3 regions of the Bacillus sp. EB106-07-01-XG149 genome follow, and region 1 is predicted to be linked to each of the others. Evidence: riboswitches for the same ligand, from Rfam matches in the RefSeq annotation. Region 1 holds a riboswitch; each other region holds the start of a gene.
The links. A riboswitch is a leader RNA that binds a small molecule or an ion and turns the genes downstream of it on or off. The one in region 1 is predicted to bind S-adenosylmethionine.

Region 1 (4,442 bases):
GATACAATACAACAAAATATTCCGGTAATTAGAATAATGTATTTTATCGTTTCACTTGTATGCTCAAATAAATTAACGTTAAGCATCACAAGTCCCCAAAACATTTGAATGGCTCCATAACTGAATAATATTTTTCCTGTACGAGAAAAATTTTTCATAGCCCTCTTCCTTTCCTGTATATGTAAATTTTATCATAAAAAACTATAAAACGAATGATTATAAAATGAATTTTCAGTAAGTTTATAGATGTTGGTATGCAATTTTATGAGCTAAGTCACAGATGAAGAGATTAAAGTTGTACTTTATATAAGATATAGAAAGAAGCTTACGTCAAAAACGTAAGCTTCTTTTTTATGTAAGTGTGTGTAACCGTTAAGCCGCATTGGGTTTTGTCGGTGAGTACGCGAAACTTTACGGTTACACGACACTTATTCATATGAGTAAAAGGGTTATTCCAACAGAAAGTTTGTACTTAAGCGATTGGACCGCCTAAGTTAATAATATCTTCAGAAACGCTGTCGAACTTTTTGAAGTTCTCTTTGAATTCGCTTGCAAGTTCGATTGCTTTCTCTTTATAAGCAGCTTTATCAGCCCAAGTTTGTTCAGGCATTAACACTTCGTCAGGTACACCTGGTACGTGAAGTGGAACTTCAAGACCGAAGATGTCATGTTTAGCTGTTTCAGTTTTCGCAAGTTCGCCGCTTAATGCTGCTTGAATCATTGCACGAGTGTAACCTAAGTTCATACGTTTACCAATGCCGTATTCGCCACCAGTCCAGCCAGTGTTTACTAAGAATACTTTCGCATCGTGTTTCTCGATTTTTTCACCAAGCATTTCAGCATAGCGAGATGCATCAAGTGGTAAGAATGGTGAACCGAAGCAAGTTGAGAATGTTGCTTGCGGAGATGTAACACCACGCTCTGTTCCTGCTAGTTTACTAGTGTAACCACTTAAGAAATGATACATAGCTTGTTCTTTTGATAACTTACTGATTGGAGGCAATACGCCAGATGCATCAGCAGTTAAGAAAATGATTGTATTTGGGTGTCCAGCAACACTTGGCAGTACGATATTGTCGATCGCATGCATAGGGTATGCAGCACGAGTATTTTCTGTTAAAGTAGTATCGTTATAGTCTGCGATACGCGTTTGGTTATTAATGATAACGTTTTCTAAAACAGATCCAAATTTGATTGCATCGAAAATTTGTGGTTCTTTCTCGTGAGAAAGGTTTACACATTTTGCGTAGCAACCGCCTTCAATATTGAATACACCGTTATCAGACCAACCATGCTCATCATCACCGATTAATTTACGGTGTGGATCAGCAGATAATGTTGTTTTACCTGTTCCAGATAAACCGAAGAATAGTGCTACGTCGCCTTCTTCACCTACGTTTGCAGAGCAATGCATAGAAAGAATATCTTGTTCAGGTAGTAAGAAGTTCATAATAGAGAAGATTGATTTTTTCATTTCTCCAGCGTATTCTGTACCACCAATTAGTACGATACGTTTTTCGAATGAAACCATAATGAATGCTTCAGAGTTTGTACCGTCAACAGCTGGATCAGCTTTGAAATTCGGTGCAGAAACAATTGTGAACTCTGATTCATGAGTTGTTAATTCTTCTTCAGTTGGACGAATAAATAATTGATGTACAAATAAATTGTGCCATGCATATTCGTTAATAACTTGAATTGGTAGGCGGTAATTGCGGTCAGCGCCTGCAAATCCATTGAAGACGAATAACTCTTCTTTTTCTTTTAAGTATTCTAAAACTTTAGTATATAATTTATTAAAATGTTCTTCAGAGATCGGCTGATTCACTGCTCCCCAAGCAATTTTGTCAGCAACCGATGCTTCTTTCACAATAAATTTATCTTTAGGAGAACGTCCTGTATATTTTCCTGTTGAAGCAGAAACGGCACCAGTAGAAGTTAATTTCCCTTCATTTCGCATTAATACTTTTTCCACTAATTGCGGAACACTTAGTTGAATCTGTGCATTGCTTCCGTTCAATAATTCGTGTAAACCAATTTGGACATTCACAGTACTCATATTTATATACCATCCTTTTCATTTAATGAAATATTTCTCGTAATCCCCAACAAGAGTATAACACAATTATATAAATAATGTATACTATTTATTTCTTTTTGTTTGTGTGAATGTATTATTTCCTTATTAATATTTCATTCCAGGCGTATTGAGAAAAACTTTCAGGAAAATGTGAATATTAATTGACAAATGAATATCATTTCTTTAGTATAGGTTGGGACGGATACTCTCTTATCCCGAGCTGGCGGAGGGACAGGCCCGATGAAGCCCAGCAACCTCATTTGTAGTGGTAAATACAGGTGAATAGGTGCTAAAACCTGTGCGAGGCTAACGGTCTCGAACGATAAGAGCAAAGGGCAAAAAGCAGTATGCAAGTAGCAAATTAAACCTTTCCTCTATGTAAAGTAGGAAAGGTTTTTCTGTATGCTTGTGTGGGAGAATAAATGTATGTCGCAGTTTGTGGCAAATTAAGGATGAGTTCCGTACAATATATACAATTACTGTAGGGAGGTTTACCACATGACAAAAAAACGTCATCTGTTCACATCTGAGTCTGTAACTGAAGGACATCCAGATAAAATTTGTGACCAAATTTCTGATTCAATTTTAGATGCGATCTTATCAAAGGACGCAAATGCACGTGTAGCTTGTGAAACAACTGTAACAACTGGTTTAGTATTGGTAGCGGGGGAAATTACGACTTCTACTTACGTAGATATTCCAAAAATCGTTCGTGAAACAATTCAAGGCATTGGTTACACACGCGCAAAATATGGATTCGATGCAGAAACTTGTGCAGTTTTAACATCTATCGATGAGCAATCTGCTGACATCGCTATGGGTGTTGACCAAGCGCTAGAAGCACGCGAAGGTCTAATGACTGACGCTGAGATTGAGGCAATTGGTGCGGGAGACCAAGGTTTAATGTTTGGCTTCGCATGTAATGAAACACAAGAATTAATGCCACTTCCAATCTCGCTTGCTCACAAATTAGCTCGCCGTTTAACTGAAGTACGTAAAGATGACACATTATCATACTTACGTCCGGATGGAAAAACGCAAGTTACAGTTGAGTATGATGAAAATGGTAAACCTGTACGTGTAGATACAATCGTAATTTCTACACAGCATCATCCAGATGTTACATGGGAAGAAATCGATCGCGATTTAAAAGAGCATGTAATTAAAGCTGTAGTTTCAGCAGAATTAATGGATGGAGAAACGAAATTCTTCATTAATCCAACTGGCCGCTTCGTAATTGGTGGACCACAAGGTGATGCTGGTTTAACAGGACGTAAAATCATCGTTGATACTTACGGTGGATACGCTCGCCACGGTGGCGGTGCATTCTCTGGTAAAGATGCAACGAAAGTTGACCGTTCTGCAGCATATGCAGCTCGTTATGTTGCGAAAAACATCGTAGCAGCTGGTCTTGCTGACAAAGCAGAAGTACAACTTGCATACGCAATCGGTGTAGCACAACCAGTATCAATTTCAGTTGATACATTCGGCACTGGTAAAGTATCTGAAGACGTACTAGTAGAACTAGTTCGTAACAACTTCGATCTTCGCCCAGCTGGTATTATTAAAATGCTAGACTTACGTCGCCCAATTTACAAACAAACAGCAGCTTACGGCCACTTCGGACGTACTGATGTAGATCTATCATGGGAACGTACAGACAAAGCTGCAGCTTTAAAAGAGCAAGCTGGTCTATAATATATGAAAAAAAGCTTTGCGCCGTGAGCGCAAAGCTTTTTTTATTTTGTTTTATTTACTACTTGGATGCAAGAACCACAATAAACTTCGCCGTCTAGCTCAATATACTTTTTCATATTAGTCATACCACTTGCTGGAAAGGGCATATGAATCCATGCTTTTTCATACGTTTGTATTTCCTTTTCACATGATTTACAAAGGATTGGTTTCTTCTCGAACATATGTAATCAACCTTTCATTTGACGTGCTTTACCCACGCAAAAGGCACTGCTTAGTAAAAATAGTGTTGCGAATATAATGCTTACTAATGTAGCGTATGGAATTGCGCCTTTTAGAGAAAAGCCAACAGTAATGGAAGCGACAAATAAGAGGATAAATGTTGTTGTTAATTTTTTATAAAGTTCCATAATATGTGGACCTCCTTATTTAGAGATTGAATGTTTAAAAATAAAATCTACTATATAGGCAAGTACGAGAGGAATTAATGTGCTAGTCAAATAGTAACGAATACCACCATCAGTCATAAGCACATACAATTTTAAAAAGTTAATATCAAACCCGTAAGCGATACATTGAAAAAGGGATAAAATAATTAGGAATGGTATAATGGGTACGTATCGTTTTATGTTATAAAACATAAATAAGATCCTTTATATAGATAAAT
Region 2 (4,442 bases), on a different contig from region 1:
CCGCAAGACCATATGGATTGATTTTTTTTTGAATGTCATTCCATGTGACACCGCTTTGCACCCTAATCCTCTTCTTCTCCATATCGAATTCTAATATTTTATTATATCCTTTCATATCAAGCATCGTGCCGTTTGGATAATACGTCTGTCCTCCTTGGCTATGTTGCATACCTGCAATGGAAATTTTCTCTCCAGAAGTATTTGCATCTTTCACTACCTGTTTTAATGAATGTTCATCCTCAGCATTTTCAACACGTTTAATTTTCGTTGGAAGCAACTTTCCTACATCGCTCATAATAGGATGATCTAGTTGCTCTTTATATGTATTTATAGATGTCGCAAGCAACACTGTATAAGCTACAATGACCGCCGCTATCTTTCTTTTTTTCAAATGACACTCTCCTCTTCTACAGTTTTCCCTCTTCATATTGTACCTATTTTCCTATAAAGAAAGTATACAAAAAAGAGGGCACCTTATTTTAGGTCCCCCCTCATCAAAACTGTTACTTTGCTGCCGGCAATTGTATTGGATCAAACTTTTCGTACGACGTATATTTTGCGTTCGTAATAATGTGTGCTTTATCCTTGCCGTTACTACTCATAATCATGTCTATCTTTGCTGATTCATATTTAAAATCTTTTGTAATAATATATTCTGCATCCACTTCTTCTATCTTCGCATTTTGTGCTTGTAACATTTTCTTCTGTGTTTCATCCATGCTAGTTAACATACTTTCTGTTTCTTGCCCTTTTAATGTAAATTTCAGTTTATATTTATCTCCGCTTTTCTCCATCTTCATTTTATCTAAAACTACTTCCGGTACTTCTAACTTATCTATAATATCTTGAGTCGCTTTCATTCCACCAGCGTTTAATTGCTCCTCTGGTACAGTTATAACTTCTCCTGTATTAGGGTTTTTCACCTCACCAGCAACTTTACCATCCACAGTATACACTACAACATCTGTACCGGAAATATTCATTTCAGAACGAGAATTCTTTGTCTTTGGCTCTAATTGCATCTTAGCCTTTAATATATCCATCTCTGTTCCCTCAGCTTTTACCCCTACACCATATGTCATCGTTACATGCTCTTCATTTTTAAAAGCTTCGTTCGTTTTCTTGAAAACATCCTTCGCGGCTAATTCCTTTTCTTTTTGAACTGATTCTTTTTTCGGCTCATCCGTCTTTGCTGTTTTTTCATTACTACACCCTACCCCTAGACTGATTGCAAGCACTAAACTTGAAATAAAAATAGTTTTTTTCATAATGTCGCCCCCTTTCCCAAAATAATATCACCTCTTTTCCTACGAAATCTATATAATTTTTAATCTTTATTCGCTATATAGCGACATGTTTGATGAAGGTTTTAAATATGATGTAAATAACAACAACTCATTTCAGGAGGTCATTATGAAGGCGATCATTTGCACACAGTATGGACCACCTAACGTTCTTCAACTTCAAAATATAGAGAAACCTACACCTAAAAAGAACGAAGTATTAATTAAAATTCATGCAACAAGTGTAACGACTGGAGATTGTAGAATACGCGGCTTTAATAGCCCCCTCTTATTTTGGATTCCTATGCGGATCATATTAGGTTTCAGAAAACCGAGAAAACCTGTACTCGGCGTAGAGTTATCCGGTGAAATCGAAGAAGTAGGAACAGATGTAACTCAATTTAAAAAAGGTGATCCAATTTTTGCATTAACAGAACTAAACCTCGGTGGTTACGCCGAGTACACATGCGTACATGAAAGTGGATTAATAACATTAAAACCTACCAATGTGACGTATGAAGAAGCGGCCATTATTCCTTTTGGTGGAACTTCAGCATTGCATTTCCTGAGAAAGGGCCGTATAAAAAAAGGGCAACAAGTGCTCATATATGGTGCCTCCGGATCAGTAGGAACAGCTGCTGTACAACTTGCTAAATATTTCGGTACGACCGTTACGGCTGTTTGTAGTAATTCAAATTTTGAACTCGTCCAATCTTTAGGAGCTGATAAAGTAATTGATTATACGAAAGAAGATTTTACTAAGCGGCGCGAGCGCTACGATATTATATTTGATGCAGTTGGGAAGTATAAAAAATCCCTTTGTACAAATACATTAACATCCAATGGAAAATATGTATCTGTCAATGGAATGATGGCAAAGGTAAGTAAAGAGGATATGATTCTACTAAAAGAACTAACTGAAACAGAACATTTAAAACCTGTTATTGATAGAACCTACCGATTAGAAGAAATTGCTGAAGCTCATATATATGTGGAAAAGGGACATAAGAAAGGGAATGTTTCTATTACCTTAAAATAAAATATATTCAGAAAATAACATTGACAATTCTTTTTGTAAGATTTACTATTAGTACCATATTAAAAAAACTACATACACATACTCTTATCAAGAGTGGCGGAGGGACTGGCCCGATGATGCCCGGCAACCGAGCTTATGATGTATAAGCTAAGGTGCTAATTCCTGCAAAACGAGTTTTCGTTTTGGAAGATAAGAGAGGAACCTATTTTGTCTATTCGGCACCTCTCTTATTTTTGAGAGGTGCTTTTTATTTTGGAACATATATGGAGGGGGAACTATAGATGAAAAAAGTATTATTGAGCATTGTAAGTGGAGCAGTATTATTATTAGGCGCATGTAGCGGGGGTTCAGATAAAGAAATAAAAGCGTTAGATGAGAAAAAGATTACTGTCGGTGTAACCGGCGGGCCGCATGAACAAATTTTTGAAAAGGTAAAAGAAGTTGCCGCAAAAGACGGTCTCGAAATTGATGTAAAAGTATTTAATGATTATGTAGCACCAAACGTATCCCTAGATGAAAAAAGCCTCGATGTAAATAGCTATCAAACGAAATCATATTTAGACGTATTTAAAGCTGAACGTAATATGAAATTAACTGAAGTATTTTCAACAGTAACATTCCCTATGGGTGTATATTCGAAAAGCTTAAAAGATGTAAAGGATTTAAAAGAGGGCGACGCAATTGCTGTACCAAATGATCCAACGAATGAACTTCGAGCTTTAAAACTATTTGAAAAAGCCGGTGTTTTAAAAGTGGATCCAAAGGCTACAGAAAAAGCGACTGCGAAAGATGTAATTGAAAATCCAAAAAACTTAAAGATTGTTGAATTAGAGGCATCTCAATTACCGACACAACTAAGTGAAGTAAAAGCAGCTGCGATTAATACAAACTTTGCATTAGGTGCAAAATTAAGCCCTGCGAAAGATTCTATCTTCCGTGAAGGAAAAGATTCACCATATATGAACTGGGTCGTTGTTCGTACTGAAAATAAAGATGATGCTGTTGTAAATAAATTAAAGAAAGCTTATCAATCTAAAGAAGTGAAAGAATTTATCGAGAAAAAATTTGATGGTTCTGTTTTACCGTCTTGGTAGGAGCTGACGATAATGATTGAATTAAAAAATGTATCCAAAGTATTCACAACAAAAAAAGGGAATGTGGAAGCTCTTAAACCTACCTCCCTTCAAGTAAAAAAGGGCGAAGTATTTGGAATCATTGGATATAGTGGCGCTGGTAAAAGTACATTAATTCGATGTGTAAATTTATTAGAAAAGCCAACGACAGGAAATATTATTGTAAACAACCAAGATTTAACAACTTTATCAGCAAAAAAACTCGCAAAAGCGCGACAAAAAATCGGAATGATCTTTCAAGGATTCAATTTACTTAAAACCGTGACAGTTTATGAAAATATCGCATTACCTTTACGCCTCGCTGGCATTCCAAAAGTGGAAATTGAAAAAAGGGTAGAAAAATACTTACGTATTGTCGATCTTTTCAATCGAAAAGATGCCTATCCGAGTGAACTTTCTGGTGGCCAAAAGCAGCGTGTTGCCATTGCACGCGCACTATCACATGAACCTGAAGTGTTATTAAGCGACGAAGCAACAAGCGCTTTAGATCCGGAAACAACCGATTCTATCCTTGACTTATTATTAAAAATCAATGAAGAAATCGGGATCACAATTTTATTAATTACACATGAAATGAATGTCATCCAGCGTATATGTGACCGAGTTGCTGTTATGGAACATGGAGCAGTAATCGAAAGTGGGACTGTGAAAGATATTTTCACCAACCCACAACATATAACAACGAAGAAATTCGTAAATAGTGCATTTGCAGCTAGAATTCCAGAAGAGGTACAAAAAGAACTACAAAGAACCGGAGAAATCGTAACACTTTCATTTATAGGAACTTCTTCTGGCGAACCAGCGTTAGCTATTGCTACAAAACGTTTTCAAGTGTATCCAAATATTTTATCCGGTAATATTACACAGCTAAAACATGAAGCATATGGGAAACTGGTTATTCATATGCAGGGTGAGAAAAATGAAGTAAACCGTGCTTTATCATTTTTACAAGAACAAGGGATCATCGTAGAAGGAGGTAGAACAGAT
Region 3 (4,442 bases), on a different contig from region 1:
GAGCATCCCCATTAATTGTGTTTTTGAAAATTGTTTCTTCATTTCAGCTCCCCCCTTCTTGTCACATATACATAGAAGAAAAGGCATTGCTTTCCAACACCTTTTCTCCTATCACTATATCATAAGCCTGTTTTATAATATACTACTATTATTTTGTTAACTCTTTCGTTAACGATACATCATTCTTCTCTTTCATTTCACGCTCAAGCTTTGCAATTTTCATATCAAATGTGTCACGTTCATGGTCCTCATTTATACGAGATTCTAAGTCGCAAATATGATTTTCAATTTCTTCAAAGCGTAAGAACGGATTATTTTCATCCATTTTATGCATCGCTGTATTCATACGACGATTTGCATGTGCCATATTTTCACGTGCCATTAATTCCATACGTTTTGCGTGCATTTCTTTTAATTTATTTTTCATCTCAGTAAGACGACGCTCTAACTCATCAATTTGCTCTACAACACCTGCATACATTTCTTCTAATCGAGTTACTTGCCCTTCATAATACGCTACTTCTTCTAACGCACGCTCATGTAGTTGTAATTCACCTGCTTCTTGAGCGACGATCGCTTGCTTCGATCTTTTATTAACGAAATAACGTGCTTGCTCAAGCTCACGAGCGAAATTAGATTTTAATGTTTTATGGCGCTCAATTAACTTCTCAATTTTTGTTATTTCACGCTCACTATCGCGTAAATATTGGTTTAACATCGCCATTGGATTTTTTCTTTCTTTCTCATCTAACACATTATGAAAATCTGCTAAAATTGCATCGCGTACACGTCCGAATAAAGATTGTTTCATTATAATCTTCCTCTCTTCTACTTTATAAATTTGATTTAATTTTTTATTAGTTTTTTATTAGTTTTTCATTAACTTGTTCCACTCATCTTCAAAGTTGCTATATGGTTTAGAACTTTCTGGTGCAGAATCAACAACTACATTTTTTTCTTTTTTCCACTCACGGTATCCGTAGTATAAAACTACTAATGCTGCGATACCGATTAATGCTGGGGAATGAGAAAGGGCGATGGACAAGCCGATCAAACCAACAATACCCCAAGCTAACTTTCCAAAAAATGATTGTGCTCGCACAAATGATTTATAGCTCCAGTACACAACTCCTGCTCCAATTGCGAATCCTATAATACCAGCAAGACTGCCAAGAGCAATTAAAGCTAAAATACCAGCCGCGATAAACGCTAGAAATTGTTTCATCTTGTGCTTGCCTCCCTTCGATTTGATACTCTTATCTTAACTATATTTTCACTTTTCCATAACGAGCTTAAGAACCGTTTTCGACTCAGACTTAAGACTGAGTTGCATTCAGCCTTTTGTAAAAATATGCGGTAGGATAGGATGATTCACTCTTTTATCGCAAATAAAAAGCCGTACAGAGAACATTCTCTGTACGGCTTTCGTTACTATTCATAAACTTCATTTTAATTTATGCTGTTTTGTGATACTCTTTCTTTCCTGCTACTTTAGAAAACTTCGGGAAACCAATTAATATAGAAATAATTCCACATACTCCAACTAAAATCGGATAAAACGCATATGGTAACAATTCAATCGGAGATAACGCCGCAAATCCTGCTGCCGTTAACATTTGCGCACCATACGGAATTAATCCTTGCACACAGCATGAGAAAAGATCTAATACACTCGCTGATTTACGAGGGTCAATTTCATATTGATCTGCAATGTTTTTCGCAAGCGGACCTGTAAAGATAATAGAAATCGTATTATTCGCTGTACACATATTCGTCATACTCACTAAGCCAGCAATACCGAACTCTGCTCCTTTTTTTGAACGAATGTTACGCGTTAAAAGATTCATTAAATATTGAATGCCACCATTATATTGAATCAGTTCGACCATACCGCCAATTAAAATAGCAAGTAATACTAACTCCATCATACCGCCCATTCCAGCCGTTACACTTTTAAAGAAACTCTCTAATGTGTAACTCCCATCTAAAAGACCGATAACGCCAGATAGTACAGTTCCACCAGTTAACACAATAAGTACATTCCAACCAAGCAATGCTGTAATAAGTACTCCTGCATACGGTAAAATCTTTATCCAGTCAAAGCTATGCGCTTTAATCTGCGTGTCGCTTCCTAAAGTAACGATTACTAATAGTACAATTGTAATAATAGCTGCTGGTAATACAATTAAAAAGTTCGTTTTAAACTTATCTTTCATTTCCGTTCCTTGTGAACGTACAGCTGCGATTGTTGTATCTGAAATAAATGATAAATTATCACCAAACATCGCCCCGCCAACAACAGTAGCCATCGTAAGTGCAATTGAGATATCAGTTTGCCCACTAATACCTACAGCAATTGGTGCTAATGCAGCAATTGTTCCCATTGAAGTTCCCATCGCTAATGAAATAAATGCCCCTATAACAAAAATTCCAGCTACAATAAATCCTTGCGGTAAAATGGATAACGCTAAATTAACTGTAGAATCAACGCCACCCATCCCTTTTGCTGTTTCAGAAAACGCTCCTGCAAGTACAAAAATCAGAACCATAATCATAATATCCGGGTTCCCTGCACCTTTAGCGAATCGTTCTACTTTTACATTAAAGCTTTCTTTACGATTCATTGCTAAAGCGACTCCTACAGCAATTGAAATTGCTACAAGTATCGGCAATTTATAGAAATCACCTGTAATAATTCCAGAACCAATAAATAGCGCCAAAAATATCCCAAGTGGTAATAAAGCCAAACCATTTCCTCTCGTTTCTTTCAAAGTACCATCTCTCCCTAGTTTCAACCTTTTTCTAATGAATAACAAAAGACCTCTTCCAATGAGAAGAGGTCTTATACATCTATAAGAAACACTCTTCTCATCTTTCAAGCACATGCTTGCTGGATTTGGCACAGCACTCTGAAATCGAGTCCGCTGCCGAGGCATCGTAGGGCCAGTCCCTCCGCCTCTCTTTATAAGAAGGTTTCATATTTATTTTTTAATAATAATTTCTTCCCTAACTTTACTCGCTTACAAAACAAAAGTCAATTATTTTTTGTATAGATTTTTTTGGTAATTATGAAAAAATTTGAATACAACAATCATTTTAACTTTTTGATTTCTTCTTCCAATATTGAAATCCAATAAAATTCACTATTTTTTATTGCATCTATTATCCATTTCGTAGTGTACCAAGCTAACTCGTACTCTTCTTTTGTAACATCGCCACTTTTATAGGCATCCTCTAGCTCATCTTCATCTAGTACATACATCTTACCGTTCGGTAATAACACTACATCTAAATATAAATCATCAAAATACGGTAAACCACGGTCATCAATTTTATATTCTTTCGCCACATCGATGTAATATTGCACTAATTTTTTCTGATCATCTAACATAGCTGTAATCGCAAAGTTTTTCCCGTCTATGAAATATTGAATCCACGTATATTGATTCTCTGCGATACAAAGTTTTTTACCATCATATTCTTTACAACTAGGTTCTCTTACCTTTTTTATGTCTAATATTCCTAGCATTCCTTCTTCTACTTGCTTAACCGTATAATCCTTCTCTATTAGTCGCTTCCACGAAGAACCGTCACCATATTTACGTTTCATTACGTCCGCTTCCCTTCTATATAGAAAAGCCCCCACATATTATGTGAGAGCTTGTTCAAATTATAATTAAGCTGCTTGCTTATTAGAAATTTCTTTCAAATAAGCTTGTCCTTTTTCAGCGTCATACTGACCTTCCCACTTAGACATAACTACAGCTGCTAAAGAGTTACCTACAACGTTAACTGCTGTACGAGCCATATCTAAAATACGGTCAATACCAGCGATGAATGCTAAACCTTCAGGTGGAATACCTACTGTACCAAGTGTCGCTAATAATACAACGAATGATACGCCTGGTACACCTGCGATACCTTTTGATGTAACCATTAATACAAGTAATAATGTAATTTGTTGTGTAATAGATAAATCAATACCGTACATTTGTGCTAGGAAAATAGCCGCAATTGCTTGATATAAAGTTGATCCATCTAAGTTAAATGAATAACCTGTCGGAATAACGAAAGATGTAATTGCTTTCGGACAACCGAACTTCTCCATTTTCTCCATGATTTTCGGTAAAACTGTTTCTGAACTCGCTGTAGAATATGCTAAGATCAGCTCGTCTTTTAAAATCTTAAAGAATTGGAAAATGTTAATTCCAAATATTTTCGCTGTAAGTCCTAAGACAACTACGACGAAGAAGATCATTGCTCCATATACGACAATTAGTAATTTCCCTAATGGAATTAATGAAGCTAGACCGAATGTAGAAACTGTAACACCAATTAGTGCAAACACACCAAATGGTGCAAATTTCATAACTTGGTTTGTTACATAAAACATTGCATCAGCTACACCTTGGAAAAATTGAAGAACCGGTCTTCCTCTTTCA

Region 2: it holds a riboswitch for S-adenosylmethionine, as region 1 does, so the genes downstream of both, AC3WTA_RS27005 (MetQ/NlpA family ABC transporter substrate-binding protein) here and metK (methionine adenosyltransferase) in region 1, are expected to answer to the same signal.
Region 3: it holds a riboswitch for S-adenosylmethionine, as region 1 does, so the genes downstream of both, AC3WTA_RS14800 (Na+/H+ antiporter NhaC family protein) here and metK (methionine adenosyltransferase) in region 1, are expected to answer to the same signal.

The regions. Positions count from the first base shown of each region.
Region 1 is NZ_JBYTDP010000002.1:1,029,240-1,033,681, reverse strand. Features, by position in the region: gene AC3WTA_RS11520 (hypothetical protein) at 1-158, opposite strand, end outside; gene pckA (phosphoenolpyruvate carboxykinase (ATP)) at 473-2,059, opposite strand; SAM riboswitch class I at 2,288-2,409, shown strand; gene metK (methionine adenosyltransferase) at 2,579-3,778, shown strand; gene AC3WTA_RS11505 (hypothetical protein) at 3,820-3,999, opposite strand; gene AC3WTA_RS11500 (hypothetical protein) at 4,006-4,185, opposite strand.
Region 2 is NZ_JBYTDP010000012.1:69,932-74,373, forward strand. Features, by position in the region: gene AC3WTA_RS26990 (FAD-binding oxidoreductase) at 1-391, opposite strand, end outside; gene AC3WTA_RS26995 (DUF6612 family protein) at 504-1,268, opposite strand; gene AC3WTA_RS27000 (NAD(P)-dependent alcohol dehydrogenase) at 1,414-2,322, shown strand; SAM riboswitch class I at 2,404-2,518, shown strand; gene AC3WTA_RS27005 (MetQ/NlpA family ABC transporter substrate-binding protein) at 2,604-3,416, shown strand; gene AC3WTA_RS27010 (methionine ABC transporter ATP-binding protein) at 3,429-4,442, shown strand, end outside.
Region 3 is NZ_JBYTDP010000003.1:477,062-481,503, reverse strand. Features, by position in the region: gene liaF (cell wall-active antibiotics response protein LiaF) at 1-42, opposite strand, end outside; gene AC3WTA_RS14810 (PspA/IM30 family protein) at 149-811, opposite strand; gene AC3WTA_RS14805 (lmo0954 family membrane protein) at 869-1,225, opposite strand; gene AC3WTA_RS14800 (Na+/H+ antiporter NhaC family protein) at 1,455-2,771, opposite strand; SAM riboswitch class I at 2,866-2,971, opposite strand; gene AC3WTA_RS14795 (ribonuclease FAU-1 family protein) at 3,092-3,610, opposite strand; gene gltP (glutamate/aspartate:proton symporter GltP) at 3,677-4,442, opposite strand, start outside.